Regions from separate parts of the Pediococcus claussenii ATCC BAA-344 genome, predicted to be linked through region 1. Evidence: riboswitches for the same ligand, from Rfam matches in the RefSeq annotation. Region 1 holds a riboswitch; the other holds the start of a gene.
What was found. Region 1 has a riboswitch for lysine ahead of PECL_RS06360 (amino acid permease). Riboswitches for the same ligand answer to the same signal wherever they lie in the genome.

Region 1 (8,401 bases):
GACCACGCCCTAACATAAATCAGGTTATACCAGAAACCGGATATAGTATGCCAAGTGGTCATACTTTTGAAGCGGTACTAGTTATTGCCTTTTTATATCTATTCTTTATTCGTCCTATTCAAAATGGGACCGTTAAAACTTTGTTATACCGGTTATGTTATGTTTGGATAATCTTAGTGATGTGGTCACGTATCTATTTAGGAGCCCATTATTTATCCGACACAATCGTTGCAGTTGCGATTGCAATTGTGTGGTTATCGGTTGCTCTGTGGTTATATAAACGTTATTACGAATTAGTTGCAAGCTTTGTTAATCCCGTTGGCAGACACCAGCGAAAAGATTTTTTGAATAGATAATTATTAAAAAATAACTACTAAATTTAGTAGTTATTTTTTTGATCTTCAAATTAAAAAATATAGCTTAAAAAATTTTTTAAGTGCGCCTAAAAAATAATTGTGTTTGACTTGGAGTTGTAGCATAATGAATTTGAACCAGGGGGCAGATTTATGCATGATAATTCTTTGACAGGGCAACGTTTTTTTATAGTTACAGCTTTAAATATTTTGATTACGGTAGCGGAATTTCTGGGAGGTATCTTTTCAGGCAGTTTGGCGTTAATTTCGGATGCTTTTCATAATTTGGGAGATGGTGCTGCTATTGTAATGGCATATGCAGCAAGCCGTATCAGTCGTAAGAAGTCAAATCAACACAAGACATTTGGATATCGCAGGGCAGAAATAATTTCGTCATACCTTAATGCAATTTTTTTAATTGTTATTTCTGTTTTTTTAATTGTGGAAGCAGGAAAAAGAATTTTTGAACCCACTAAAATTAATGGTATCTTGATGTTAATTGTTGCGATCATAGGATTATTTGCTAATGCTGGTTCGGCGTTACTACTGAATAGTGGGAAAACAAACAATTTGAATATAAAGGCAACATACTTACATTTTTTGAGTGACGCATTGTCATCAGTTGGAGTAATTATTGGGGCTATTGTAATACAGCTATTTAATATTACATGGGTTGATCCGTTGGTTACCATTCTCGTTTCGTTGTATATTATTAAGGAGACATTTCCAATTTTACGTGATTCAACTAATATATTAATGCAATCAGGTCCTGATTTAGATTATGAAGCGATGGCACTGGATATGGAGAAAGTATGTGGAGTAGTTAGTGTACATCACATTCATGCTTGGATGATTGACGAGAACCGAATTATTTTTTCGGCTCACATCAATTTACAGGACCAGATGTTAAGCAATGTTGAGGTGACGTACCAGGCGGTTGAAAAATTACTTACGGAGAAGTATCATGTGGACCACGTCACGTTACAGGCAGAAGTCGAGCGGGGACGTGATGCTACAAAGTTTACGACAAATCAAAATGACATTTAAGGAGTTCTATTGATAATGACGCCAATGAAGGAAGATTATTTAAAAATAATTTTTGAACTCGGTGGTACTAAGAATAAGGTTTCAAATAAACAAATTGCTAATAGTTTAGATATCGCAGCAGGATCGGTAACAGAAATGGTTTCTAAGCTTGTTGAGGACGGCTTGGCTACTCATACACCATATGCAGGAATTGCGTTGACAGATGAGGGCGTTGAAGTAGCTGAACAATTGGTAAGAAGACACCGAATTTGGGAAACATTTTTGGTCGATAAACTACACTATAAGCTTTCGGAAGTACACACAGATGCTGAACAACTTGAACATGTTAATAGCGAGAAGATAATTAATGATTTAGACGCTTTTTTAGGGCATCCCAAACATTGCCCACATGGTGGGGTGATTCCGACTGCTGATGGATATTATCCAGAATATAGCCACGTCCAACTTTCAGAGTTAAAGGATGGTGATGTAGCCGTTGTTGATCGGTTAGCAGACAATCGAGATCTGTTAACTTATTTGGATCAAATTGATTTTGATTTGGGCGATCGTATTAAAATTATTGGGCATGCACCATTTGAAGGACCAATTAAGGTCCAACTTCTTTCTGAAAAGGAAGAGGATACAATTCGAGAGGTTAGTTTTAAGGCGTCACATTACGTTTTTGTCCAACCTGAAAAATAACCTTGATTTTAACCTATCTTTTTTTGGATACGCATGCTATAATTAAAATGTAATTTTGGTTAGGTACTTTTGGTTAGATTGTTTCATTTGAACTATCCCCAATGACCGGATCAAGCTACAATAAATAAGTTTGTCGTAAGGCAGCTACAGGAGGATGTTCATAATGGAACAAGGTACAGTTAAGTGGTTTAATGCTGATAAAGGTTTTGGTTTCATCACACGCGAAGATGGAAGTGACGTATTCGTTCACTTCTCAGCTATTCAAGGTGAAGGTTTCAAGACTCTTGAAGAAGGTCAAGCAGTTACTTTTGATGTAGAAGAAAGCGACCGTGGACCACAAGCAGTAAACGTTGTTAAAGCTTAATTTTTAAAATTTAATTTAATAACAATTGGAGTAGCGACTTTAGGGTCGCTACTTTTTTTGTCTTCAGATTTGAAAGTAACTTTTAATACTTTACCATAGCTGGTACAATTAATTATTAAATGTTTCGGAGGAGTGGAAACATGGGTCTAACTAAAATTGATCGAGTTATTGATACGTGTCTGATTGCTGGGCGAATAATGATTGAGAATGGTTCTGAAATGGCACGGGCAGAGGATACTATGAAGAGAATTGCAATTAATTCTGGGGTTAATAACCTGAAAATATTTGCAACTGTAACTGGATTAATCGTTTCGATTCCTGATACCGAAAATGCTCAAATTGAGACAATTGACAGAAGAGCAATCGATCTTGAAAAAGTAGCAGCGGTTAACGAATTATCCAGAAAATATGCTAATAAGTCGATTGATTTAGACGCCTTTTTTGAACGATTAAGTACGCTTGATGATGCAACCCCATTTTTTCCTTTTTGGTTGCAAATTATCGGAGCTGCTCTTGTTAGTGGCCCTTTGATGGCAGTTTTTTCCAATAATATGTCCGATTTGTGGATAACTGCCTTTGTTGGCGCAATTGGTTTTGCGATTTTTTATTTTATTAATCGAATTTTGAATATTAAATTTATTAGTGAATTTGTAGCGGCTCTAGTCATTGGACTTTTAGCTGTGTATAGTGTTCACCTTGGAATAGGTAAAGATATTGATGATATAATCATTGGCTCTGTGATGCCCTTAGTACCTGGTGTACCTTTGACTAATGCGGTGAGGGATTTATTGGATGGACATCTGGTAAGCGCTCCAGCAAGAGCAGTTGAAGCAATGTTAACTGCTGTTGCCATTGGATTTGGAATTGCATTTATTTTTAGATTTTTGTAGGTGAATACATATGCAAATACTTTTAGAATTTTTATTATCGGGGATTGCGACAATTGGATTTGGAATAATTATTAACATTCCACATCGTGCCTTAGTTGTTGCAGGAATTGTTGGCGGAATTGCTTGGACTGTTTATTGGTTAATGCTTTCTGCCAAGCTGGGATTAGCACTCAGCAGTTTGACATCAGCTACAATTATTGGAACTTTAAGTGTGGTAGCAGCACATAAATTAAAAATGCCCATGATTATTTTTAATATTCCGGGAATCGTTCCATTAGTGCCGGGGGGACAGGCATATCAAATGGTTAGAAATTTTGCGCTTAATCACACTGATGTGGCGCTTCATTTCATGATGCAAGTTGCGGAAGTTGCTGGTTCAATTGCAATTGGTTTTTTATTGGCAGAACTTGTAAATCAGCTTTATTTTAAAATCAAACGAACCTTTTTTGTAAGTAATAATAGAAACTAGTGAATCACAATACCTCTTTTCGGTTCTAAACTTATTTTATTCAACAAAGTTCTTCAATTTTCTATAGAAATCAAAAAAATCATCGGCAGTGGCCAATGATTTTTTTAATTAGATTAATTATCTTGCTGGGACCTGGTTGTTAGTTGTAGTGTCAGATTGTTGCTGAGTTGTAGTGCTCTGTTGAGGAACTTGTTGCTGTTGTGCTTGAGTGGCAGGAGCCTGTTGTTGCTGATCCTGAGTGGCAGGAGCTGCAGGCGCCGCTGCTTCACTACTTGATGAAGCAGAACTCGCAGATGAGGAGCTTGTTGAATCATCAGTGGAAGTATCTTCACCATAACCAGCAACACCAGTAGTACCTGTATCGGCTTTATCAAGCCCTAAGTTTGAACGAATAAAATTAGTGACTCTTTGCATTTCTTCATGTGGTGCGACTTCAAAATCAACACCGTTAATTACGGCTCCAACTCCCTGCAAATGCGTTGATTTAAGATGATGGGTAGCAACTCGGTAGTTTGTTGAAAGTGCAACTAATTCATCAAAGGATAAATCTGTTTGAGTTTGTGATTTTAACGAATCCATAAAGTTTTCATTGAGGAGCGTTGTAATCGAGTCACTCTTACGAAGAATTGCCATCAAAATTTGACGTTGACGTCCCTGACGCCCGTAATCTCCCTGAGGGTCTTGATGACGCATTCGGGAATAATCAAGGGCAGCCTTTCCATTGAGATGGATCTTGACTCCTTTTTTAACGTCGGCGTTACCATATTTGAAGGTTAGCGGTGGAGTAACATCAACACCACCTACACCGTTGACAATCTTTTCAAGCCCACCCATGTTAATCAAGCCATAGAAGTCGATCGGAATATTAAGGAGCTTCTCCACAGCTTTGATAGCTGTGCCAGCCCCACCATAATCGTAGGCAGCATTTATTTTAGAGGGACCATAATCGGAATATCCTGGGACCGAAATTAAGGTATCTCTAGGAATACTGGTAAGGGTCATTTTTTCCTTGCCAGGATTCAAAGTCGCAACAATGATAGTATCAGTTCGCCCACGATAATTTCGACCTAGCGCCCCTGTATCAGTACCGAGTAGTAGAATCGAAATTGGCTTATTCTGTTTAAGCGTCGAAGAAACATTCCGTGATTTTTGAATGTTTGAAGAACTAAATATTGAATTGGCAGCATCTCTAGCTTGAAACCATTTACGTACTCCAAAGATAACTAAGAAAATTACCAAAATTGAAGCAACAATTAAAGCGATTCTACGCTTTCTTTTATCAAATTTAAATCGCTTATTTAAATGAGACAATTCATTTTTGCTTTCATCCGAATTGTCCCTATGCAGTCGATTTAAACTGAGGTAATGATTACCCGATTTTCTTTTTGAATTGGAACGTTTTTCTCTAGGATCCATAAAAACAGAACTCCTCTGCAACTGAATAGTTAACTCAATGTATTCTATCAAAATTAGGTATTCACAAGAACGCCTAAAGATTACTTTTAGCAAAGCTTAATAAACGAAGTTAAGTATACCATATTGATTTAATTACAATATTTCATCGATCCAGTTCAAAGCGAGCGCCGGCCACTTAGCAATTCGGGAGTTAATCATATCGTCATTTCTAGCAGTTAACTTATTTGCCAATGCCATACCATGTGGACCATGTGAGAAGATATGAATTTCAGTAGTTACTCCGGCATTTACCAATGCTTGATAGTATTTTAAACTGTTTTTCGAAGGCACAAGTTGATCATCTTGGGTAGTCCAAATAAAACTTGGTACGTTGGAAGCTGTGACGTTTTGATCTGCAGCGTAGCGTTCGGGTTCATTTGTCCATTTTACAAGAGTTGCTGAATCTGGGAATCCTAGGAAGGGACTAATTACTGGATATCCTAAAATTGTAGCAGCCACTTTTAATTGGTCATGGGTTGAATCTACTTTTTGGGATAGCCATTCGGAGTTCCAATAGTTATTGTAGTTGCTTACGATGTGTCCACCAACAGAAAAGCCCATTAATATAATTTTTGACGGATCGATATTCCAATCATTAGAATGGCTTTTGGCATAAACGACAGATTGAGCTAGTTCAATAATGGGATTTGGAAACAGCGGTTCTTTTTCACCTATAAACGAATATCGTAAAATAGCAACTTGAAAGCCTGCTGCGATGAAACGTAGTGCAACAGTTTCGGATTGTTCAGTTGGAATATGGGTGTAGCTTCCTCCGGGAACGAAAATTAATAGTGGACGGTTTTTAATTTTTCCAGTTGCGTCTGTCTCTTGTAGATAACTTGTTAATGTTGCCGAACTGTTAGAACTGAGTGTAATGGTGTTTACTTGCATAAAAATGCCTCCTAGCTAATTGTCAAAGAATTAAAGTTACGATGACAAGTTATATATTTACTATTTGTAATAGTTTCTATTGTATAGTATTTGTATGAACTTAGAGGAGATATTGTATCATGAATATAGAACTAAGAAGGACTACGACCGCAGATTTCAATCGTTATTTTGAAATATTATCAAATAAAGAAGTTCCGCAAGAAGTAGGCTTGCCCCGATTTGATAGCGAAATTGCAAAGCAAATTCACTTCAATGCAGTTCTAAGTAATCGTTTTAGTTATGGGATTTTTGAGTCGGAAAATTTTATTGGAATTATTACATTAAGTCCAAATATACCGGATGAGGGAATCTTTGAGCTAGGATATTTTTTAGATAAATATTTTTGGAACCAACACATAATGACGGATGCGATCAGAAAATTTATTGGGATCATAAAAAATGCTGACCCTCTAATTACTGTAATGATTGCCAATACATGGGTTACCAATGTTGCATCAAAAAAAGTGCTTGAGAATAATGGTTTTCATTTTAGTGAACAAATCATCGAAACATCAGCATACGATTTTTTGCCGCATAAGGTTGATCAATTCAAATTGAACCTTGCGGAATGGTAATAAATTCTCTATAATCAAATACATCGAAAGAAGAGGTTGCTTCAAACATTAGTAGGTGATTAAGACGAAAAGCGTCGAAGATGTCATGCGAAAGGGTGCGAAGCCGAAACTAGCATGCGCTTTTTCAATTGTTGGTTGGGGCACATTTTAACAGAGTGTGAACTGTCGTAACCAGATACGGTTGCGGAGCGCTATCTACGATTTGACTAGTGATACTAACGGGTCTTTTTGTGAGCGGATGCTTTCAAGAAGACTTTTTTTATTGCATAAAGGTTGAAATTAGCGCCTTCTGCGAATTTTAAGGAGGTCATTTTATGGCAAAGGAAGTTGAGGAAAACAATCAAGTTGAAAGAGCGCTTAAAACCCGCCATATTTCAATGATTGCGTTAGGAGGAAGTATTGGAACTGGTTTATTTGTTGCAAGTGGATCAGCCATTTCAACAGCCGGTCCTGGTGGAGCATTATTTGCGTATGTTGCAATGGGAATTATGGTGTACTTCTTAATGACAAGTTTGGGAGAAATGGCAACTTATATGCCAGTCTCTGGTTCGTTTGCAACGTATTCAACTAAATATGTTGATCCGGCGTTTGGATTTGCCATGGGTTGGAATTATTGGTTTAATTGGGCAATAACTGTAGCCGTTGACATTAGTACAATTTCACTTATTATGAAATTTTGGCTACCAGATATTCCAGGATGGATATGGAGTATGGTGGCTTTAGTGGTAATCTTTTTAGTTAATGCTTTGACAGTTAAGGCTTTTGGTGAAGCGGAATACTGGATTGCCATAATTAAAGTTGTAACAGTTATTGTATTCTTGATTGTAGGTGTTTTGACGATTGTTGGAATTATGGGTGGACATGCAACACTACTTGAAAACTTCGTGTATAAAAAAGCACCGTTTGTTGGTGGTATTCCATCGGTTTTGGGTGTTTTTGTAGTTGCAGGTTTTTCGTTTCAAGGAACCGAATTAATCGGAATTACAGCTGGGGAGTCTGAAACTCCTGAAAAAAGCGTTCCTAAGGCAGTTAACCAAGTCTTCTGGCGAATTTTGCTTTTTTATATTCTCGCAATTTTTGTTATTGCATGTATCGTTCCATACACAAGCCCAGATTTATTAGGGTCCTCAGCCAGCGACATTAAAATTAGTCCGTTTACTCTAGTGTTTAGAAGAGCGGGATTAGCTGGGGCTGCTGGCGTTATGAATGCTGTTATTTTGACGTCTGTTCTGTCATCAGCAAATTCGGGTATGTATGCCTCAACAAGAATGCTTTATTCGATGGCTAAACAAGGATATGCGGCTAAGTTCTTCGAAAGAACTACAAAACGTGGAATTCCCTTGGCAGCTCTTGTTGGTACAACAATTGTTGGATTGCTAACGTTTATTGCAAGTATTGAAGGACCTGAGATTTATATGTGGCTCGTTGCAGCAAGTGGTTTAACTGGATTTGTTGCTTGGGTAGGGATTGCAGTATCTCATTGGCGGTTTAGAAGAGCCTACGTTAAGCAGGGAAAAGATTTAGCAGATTTAAAATACCGTGCTAAATGGTTCCCAGTTGGTCCTTTGTTTGCTTTTGTTTTAAGTATTGTTGTTATTATTGGACAGGATTTAGACGCAGTTAAACATTTGAATTGG
Region 2 (8,401 bases), 700 kb from region 1:
AAAGTCACTAACATCCATTTTTTCATATGTCCTCTGCTATCTTTTAATGACCAAATCTTTCCAACACCACTATTCACATGCTTTTCCACTACCCTAGTATTAGAAGCTACTTGTGTTTTATTTACTGCTAATTGTTCTACGCTCTTATATGAGCCTTTATTATCTGCAATCATCTGGGTTTCATAATCTAATATAAACACTTCTGGTTTTTTACTCTCAAAATTTATTATTACATTATTATTCTTATCAGTAATAGTACGTTTAACCATTGGTTCAATCATTTTAAACTTACGACTTTTTTTGTCTGTATATTCAACCTCTGCTAAATTCAATGATGGTTTAACTATTCGCTGAACTTTACCTAAATTAACTTTAAAAGTAAAATTCCCCGCAGATTTTTTCGAAAAGTCAATTCGATTCCTCCAATGAATTATATCAGGTCTTTTTTTATCAAACCAATACCATGTACTCAACATTTCATTCGGATTGGGGCGTTGGTCTACCCCCGTAATATTAACATTGTTGTGCTTGCTATTTCCCCAGTCAAGTTTGTATATACCACTAATCTTAATTTTACTTGGTATAAACTGTGTCCATACTTTAACGGTTCCTTCTGTTGCCTTTTCAACATTAGTATCCAACTTTATTTGAATTAACTGGCTGTTTGCATCAACGTGTATTTTACCAATTGCTTTTCCACTCTCAGTTTTTAAATCTAAAATTTCGGTTCTAACAGGCTGCAATATAGAGGGTATCTTTAGCTCTATCAACTTATTTTCTTTTTCATGGTTCTTAAAGACAAAATGCCAATTAATTTGTACTCTATCATATAGGTCAAACTTATCAGTTTTCACGCCGTTATCGTTTGTCAGGGAAACCTCTTGCACAAAATCATCATTTGTATCGGCATTAACTTTTTTTCCTGAAACTGCCACTGTTACAAGTGTCAGTAGGCATACTATGACTAAATTTTTAAGTTTTTTCATCAATTAACTCCAATGTTTATTTTTGTGATTTTTAATATAAAAACAACGCACTATCGTACAAAACGCTAAAAATGCAAAGGATAATGTTGTTATTTGTAAAAAATGATAAAGTCCATACCAACCAATGCTTAATGCACCAACACCTCCCAGCACACTTGATTTATGAATTTGTAAATACATTTTACTTTCCTCCTTCTTATACGTGATCCCATGTTCCTTTTGAACCTGTTAAATATTGTATTAGTGCCCCAATAAACGCTAACTGCAAAAAGGCACTATAAATTAGTTCTGGAAACAGTAACGCGGCAAAAAGTTTTGTTTCTTTATCTTGGTTAGCAACTGTGATTACCCTTTCAAAAACAAATAGAATTCCGATAAGTATCCAGAACCAATTAAATATAAATTTGTTTTCAATCATTAAAAATGCGGAAAAGATAATAGATCCAAAAAACGAAAAAACAGAAAGTATAAGCATCATCTGCTGAAAAACGTAAGGTAACAAGCTCTTGGACCACCTATGATTTAACACCTCATGCAGTGCACCTAAATACCATCGTCGCCTCTGTAGAAACAACATCTTCCAACTTGGCATAATTTCCGTTGTACATTTACACGAAACAGGTGAAATCAATCTTGCTCCTTCTTCTTTTAATTCAACCGTCAGTGTAAAATCTTCCGTTATCGAGTTTTCATCATAAAAATGTCCCCTGCTTTTCTTAACTTTAAGCAACATTTTTGCGCTAATAAGCGAAGCGGTTCCTGTCAGTACAAACACCTTCTTAGTTCGTTCAATTTGATTAGTGTAACGATACCATTCGACTTGTTGACAAAATTCAACCATACTTTTTCTATTAGCATTACCATAAAATACCGATCCAACCGCATCATATCCATCTCTGGATCCTAAGTAAATTTCTTTTTTGGCTCTGTCTACCCAATCATCCACGATAATTGTATCGGCATCACAAATGAACAAATAAAAATCACATTCATTAACTTTGTCCCAATTTATATAGTGCTCAAGTGCTTGATTTAGTGCGCCAGCTTTCCTATTTTGATTGTCCTCAGTTTTAAAAGCAGTAGCTCCTGCCTTGATTGCTTGTTCAAAAGTATCATCAGTACAATTATCACAGGCCACTAAAACCTGATTAACCTGTTTTTTTAACGACTTTATTGCTTTGGAAATACCTACTGATTCATTGTGAGCAGGTATTACTGCCGTAATAAATAATTCCATCTCTTCCTCCCATAATTAACTGCTTAAACACTGTCAATCCACATCTTAATAAACAAGATAATCCACAAGGCAATCGATAACTGAAACCATTTGTTTTTTAATGCATTTTTCACGGTTTCTTCCTCCTTACTAATCCATGGACTTATATGGTAACGCGTCCTTCAGCTAATAAAGTATCAAAATTGGTATATCTAAAGTAAGTGTGTGATACTTTTTCAAAACAAAGCGCCATAAAAGAATTGATAACACTAAAAAAGCCTCTAAATCACGTTTCATGAATAGCTCCTAAGTTAGTGGACTAAGAATCAAATCATCAAGATATCGTTATTTATTCCTAATGATTTTGTTTTCACTATCTACTTTTTGATTTTTAAACTTTAAACAATTAACATGTGCTTAGTTATCATAAATTTCTTTCAAATTAAAAAGCATTTATTATTTTGCAGTCTCTTAACTGCTTCATAATAAATGTTTTCAAGTCGCTCTGATTTTCAAAAAAACTAATATAGGTTCCAAAGCACATCACATTGCAAAAATTCACTAACGTCTTATATATAGTTCATCTACAAACTGCTTATATGTGTCTTCTTCACCAGTTTCAAAAATTTTACTTCTATTAAAGGAGTGTTGTCTTAAATCCAACTCACTAATTTCAATTTCGTGTGTAAAAGTTGCATTACCGATTAAATCAATCGTGTATCCATCGCCCTGCCTATTAATTCGTGTTTGTACCATCCCACCAGGATTATAAACCGTGTTTAATTCACCAAAATTCGTCATCCCGTCCTGCATCATTGTCCAGACCAAACTAGCTGCCGACATGCCTGTACCACAAGCATTAGTAAACCCTACACCCCGTTCAAAAGTTTGTACAAATATTTCATGTGGCCCCCAGACAGTCCCAAAACTAACATTAACACCATCTTTAAACCAAGGGTTATCACCATTTAAACATTCTCCAATTTGACCTAACAGTTCTCTCGAAAAATTATTTTCATCATGTTCAATACTTATCAGATGGGGATTAGGTACTGAAACTGCCGAAAACTTTAGGGTGTTGGACAGTCCCTCTATCACTTCATTAAATAATTCAGATTTTCCTTCTAAATTCATTGGCAAACTGGATAATTCGAAATTAACGGGCGAAATTTCAACATGAAATCCTTGAACGTCAGGTGCAAAATCAGTGGCTCGACCTACTTGCAAGTCAGATTGTTGTGTTTCTATAACAAACTCATCTTGTGCGTATTTCTCTCCAAGATAACGTGTTACTGTTCGTAGCCCATTTCCACACATACTAGCAATACTTCCATCACTGTTAATTACTTCCATACTACCTAAGACTCCACTATGTGTACTGTCATCAACGACTAATACCCCATCTGTTCCGCCGAGTAGTTCATTTGTGCCATGAGTAATGTCCTTAGTTAACTCAATTAATTCATTTTGTGTCATTTTTTGCTGTAAGTTTGTTTGATCTAATAGAAAAAAACTATTTTCAGATCCGTGTACTCGAAGTAATTTAGTCATTGCTTTCTACCCCGTCTTTTTTAAAGAATTCTTCATATATATATTGAACTGCGTCATCAACCTGTGATTGACGTACGCCTAGCATTATTGAAATTCGGGATGCTCCCTGATTAATCATTTGAACCCCAATTTTATTTTGTGCAAGTGCGGAAACAATACGGTCAACCGTTCCAACCTTATTCCGCATCCCTTCTCCGACCACCATAATAATTGCGTAGTCATCAATCCATTCAAGTTGATCCGTCTGTAATTCATCATGAATATCAGTTAATAAACTTGGCAAAATTGTATAATCAATTTGGTTTCGATCAAATATCACCGTTAGATCATCAATTCCTGAAGGCATATGTTCATAACTAATATTGTATTTATATAGTATTTGAAGCAATTTTAGCGTAAATCCAACTTCACGGTTTAATAAATATCGATGTAAATATAGTGCTGCGAATCGCTTGGAACTCGCAACTCCTGTCACAGGGCCCTTAGCATTAAATTCATCCTCTGGAACAATACTCGTTCCAACCGCTTCTGGATGATTAGTATTCTTCACAACGATGGGCACACGGCCCTCAATTGCCGGAATGATTGCTTCATCATGAAATACTGAGAAGCCTGCGTACGAAAGTTCCCGCATTTCACGATAAGTCATTTCATCAATTGGATGAGGATTTTTAATTACCTTAGGATTCGCGGAATATATTGAATCTACATCAGTAAAATTCTCGTAATACTCTGCTGCAAATCCATTAGCTAAAATTGCACCGGTAATGTCTGAACCACCCCTTGAAAAAGTTGCTACTTCATTATTCTTGTTGTAGCCATAGAATCCAGGAACAACTAACAAATCCCTTGTTTCTAGCAACTGATCGCGTTTCTTAGCAATATTTTGGTAGGTTCCCCTATTAACCACTGCATTATTGTAATCACCATCAACAATAATTCCTAACTCACTTGGATCAATGAACCTAGATGTTAACCCAACCTTGCTAAGCACTACAGCTAGTAGTTCTGCATTCAGACGTTCTCCCGCAGCCTTAAAACGAGCTAATTGGGCTTCCGGTGAAGAATATTCAAAATCTGGCAAATCAACTAAATATTGTTTAATAGGCCGAAAAGCTTCTTCATCTACCTCAAAATCATTAGCGATAGCTCGATATCGTTCGATCACACTATTTAGGGCTTTTCTTGCCTCCATAAATGTTCCTGTTGCATATTTAATCAACAAATCGGTTACTTTAGTATCTTTTTCAGAACGCTTACCAGGAGCTGACACCACAACAATACGTCGTTCATGATCAGCATTTAAAATAGCAATAACCTCCTGATAGTGTTCCGCATCTGCTAACGAACTTCCACCAAACTTTACAACTTTCATACCGCTAGACTCCTTCATGAGGCCAGCTTTCCCATCAAACCAATAAAAAAACGCCCATTATCACCAGTGAGGTAACAATAAGCGCCCAAAGAATGCCAAAAAAGGCATTATTCATTCAGTTATTGAAAAGCGCTCCGCAAAATAAATCGCGACAGTTCTTGAAATGTTATTCCAAGTCCCAACACTAATGATTGACGTTACACTAGCATTTCGGCGAATCATCCTTTCGCTTAGAGTCATCAAATACGTCGTTCTCGTCTAAGTTACTTTTAATCTCCGCAACCTCTTTTTTAATTTATAGATAATTATACACATCTTTTTCTTCAATGCAAAAAACTTTTTTTAAATTTATTTTGTTCTATTATAGCGCCTGAAACTCGTTCAATTTTTAAGTCTTAGCTCCTTGACGAATCTTTCTACGTAGTATAAGTTTATGACAATTTAATTAGATTGAGAGTTGATACCATGTCTAACCTACCCGTAAATGAAATGGGACACCTAACAATTGGCGGTGTCGATAGCATTAATTTAGCACGAGACTTTGGCACTCCGCTAGTTGCCTATGATATTTCTTACGTCAAAAAACAAATTCAAAAATTCCAACAAACTTTTACCGATGCAAACGTGAAAGGCGTTGTTAGTTACGCCTCAAAAGCTTTTAGTGTTAAAGCAATCTACCAAGTCATTGCAACCCTTGGAGCTCACGCTGATATCGTCTCCGCTGGTGAACTAATGACTGCTATTGCAGCAAATTTTCCTGCCGCTAATTTGAGCTTTCATGGCAATAATAAATCACTTGATGAATTGAATTTAGCGATTAAATACGGCGTTGGCACCATCGTTGTAGATAACTTTCACGAGCTTGAACTATTGGATCAGGTACTAACTGAACAGAATGCTAGTGTTAATATTTTATTACGAGTTACACCTGGGATTTCAGCACATACACATGAATATATTCAGACTGGACAAACTGATAGTAAATTTGGCTTCGATCTTGAATCCGGTCAGGCTGAAAAAGCACTCCAACTCGCTACTCGGAATGACAGAATGAACGTGCGTGGTATCCATGCCCACATTGGTTCTCAAATCTTTGATGTTAACGGTTTTATTTTTGAAACTAAAAAGTTGCTAAGCATTTTAAAAAAATGGCAAATCAATTTAGGATTTAAAGCTTCAATTTTAAACATTGGAGGTGGATTTGGAATTAGGTATACCAATGAAGATAATCCACAAAAACCTGAAGATATGTTGGCAACAATTCTAGAAACTGTTAAAACCGAAACAGATAACTTACAGCTCCCATTACCTGAAGTTTGGATTGAACCTGGTAGGGCAATTGTAGGACCAGCTGGCTATAGTTTATACTCAATTGGATCACGCAAGGACGTCCCGGGTTTAACTTCTTATCTTGCTGTTGATGGGGGTATGGGTGATAACATTAGGCCTGCTCTTTATCAAGCAGACTACACTGCAGTATTAGCAAAAGCGCCTACTCTGGAGCCCGTAGAGCATGTCCATTTGGCAGGTAAATACTGCGAGTCAGGAGATATTCTTATTAATGATTTGTCTTTACCCCAAACGCATTCAGGCGATGTAGTTGTCATGCTTGCAACAGGAGCTTATGGTTACTCAATGGCTAGCAACTATAATCGTAATCCGCGGCCAGCCGTAGTCTTTACAGAAAAAGGAAACTCTAAACTAGTGGTTAAACGTGAAACTTACGGAGATTTAATTCAAAATGATTTGGATTATTAAATTTACAGTTAAAAAGGAGAATATTCATGAGCCAACTCGATGCAGAATCAATTATCAATCAAATTGCAACTTCTAAAAAGCAAACTCCAGTCAAAGCATTTTTGTCCGGATCAAAGCTATACCAATTAGAGATACCATCTTCAATTGAGGCATTCATTGAACAACATTCTGGTGTAATATTTGGTGATTGGAATGACGTGAAAGCATTCCTAAAAAACCCATTAATTGAACACTATCACATAGAAAATACTGCCCGCAATTCAGCTGTACCCCTGCTTGATTTAAAGGAAATAAACGCTCGCATCGAACCCGGAGCAATCATTCGCAACCAAGTCTTAATTGGCGATAACGCCGTCATTATGATGGGAGCAATCATTAACATTGGTGCTGAGATTGGGGACAACACCATGATTGACATGGGAGTTGTTCTTGGTGGACGCGCACTTGTCGGTAAAAATTGCCACATTGGTGCAGGCGCAGTACTAGCTGGTGTGGTTGAGCCTGCTTCAGCTACACCAGTACAAATTGATGATAATGTTTTAGTTGGTGCTAATGCTGTAGTTATTGAAGGGGTTCACGTTGGTGAAGGAGCCGTCGTTGCCGCTGGATCAATCGTCACTAAAGATGTTCCTGCACATTCAGTTGTTGCCGGAGTGCCCGCTCGTGTGGTTAAAATGGTTGATGAACAAACATCCCAAAAAACTGCTTTAGAAGAAGGACTACGTAACTTATAACATAAGGAGTAATCATGTTAAACGAATCAGATTTAATTAGTATCCGTCGTGAATTCCACCAAATTCCAGAATTAGCTCTTCATGAATTTGAAACACATCGTCTACTCGAAAAGAAAATCAAAAAAATGCCTCAACAATTTTTAACGATCCGTGAAATTGGTGAATTGCCAACGGCACTTTTGGTGAAAATAGGTGGAAGTCATCCCAAACGTAACATTGGCTACCGTGCAGACATTGATGCCCTTCCAGTTTCCGAACAGACCGATACTGACTTTCGTTCAAAGCATGAAGGTGTGATGCATGCTTGTGGACATGATTTACATATGACCGTTGCCTTGGGGCTTCTCGACTATTTTGCAAATCATCAACCAATTGATAACTTAATATTCTTTTTCCAACCAGCTGAAGAGAGTGACAATGGTGGGAAATTTGCATATGAATTAGGAATTTTTAATGGTGAATGGAATGTTGATGAATTCTACGGTCTCCATGATAATCCTGACCTTCCCTCTGGAGCAATTGGTTGTCGAAATGGAACACTATTCGCAGGAACAACTGAAGTTAATATCACTCTAACCGGCAAAAGTGGGCACGCTGCATATCCACAAAACTCCAATGACATGGTCGTCGCTGCGGCGTACCTAATTACACAACTTCAAACAATCGTTTCACGTAACGTTGACCCTATTGAAGGTGGAGTTCTCACGCTAGGAAAAATAACCGCCGGAACCATCCGAAACGTTATTGCTGGAACCGCTCGAATAGAAGGAACTATTCGTGG

Region 2: another riboswitch for lysine. It lies ahead of PECL_RS00725 (aspartate kinase); the one in region 1 lies ahead of PECL_RS06360 (amino acid permease).

Annotation. Positions count from the first base shown of each region.
Region 1 covers NC_016605.1:1,285,098-1,293,498, reverse strand. The annotation lists gene PECL_RS06405 (phosphatase PAP2 family protein) at 1-356, shown strand, start outside; gene PECL_RS06400 (cation diffusion facilitator family transporter) at 507-1,400, shown strand; gene PECL_RS06395 (metal-dependent transcriptional regulator) at 1,416-2,081, shown strand; gene PECL_RS06390 (cold-shock protein) at 2,245-2,445, shown strand; gene PECL_RS06385 (threonine/serine exporter family protein) at 2,586-3,335, shown strand; gene PECL_RS06380 (threonine/serine exporter family protein) at 3,346-3,804, shown strand; gene PECL_RS06375 (LCP family protein) at 3,922-5,220, opposite strand; gene PECL_RS06370 (lp_1002 family arylesterase) at 5,353-6,150, opposite strand; gene PECL_RS09740 (GNAT family N-acetyltransferase) at 6,270-6,764, shown strand; lysine riboswitch at 6,787-6,966, shown strand; gene PECL_RS06360 (amino acid permease) at 7,079-8,401, shown strand, end outside.
Region 2 covers NC_016605.1:152,829-161,229, reverse strand. The annotation lists gene PECL_RS00740 (collagen binding domain-containing protein) at 1-986, opposite strand, end outside; gene PECL_RS10115 (hypothetical protein) at 990-1,166, opposite strand; gene PECL_RS00735 (glycosyltransferase family 2 protein) at 1,183-2,223, opposite strand; gene dapF (diaminopimelate epimerase) at 2,764-3,753, opposite strand; gene PECL_RS00725 (aspartate kinase) at 3,746-5,128, opposite strand; lysine riboswitch at 5,248-5,424, opposite strand; gene lysA (diaminopimelate decarboxylase) at 5,594-6,886, shown strand; gene dapD (2,3,4,5-tetrahydropyridine-2,6-dicarboxylate N-acetyltransferase) at 6,913-7,620, shown strand; gene PECL_RS00710 (N-acetyldiaminopimelate deacetylase) at 7,635-8,401, shown strand, end outside.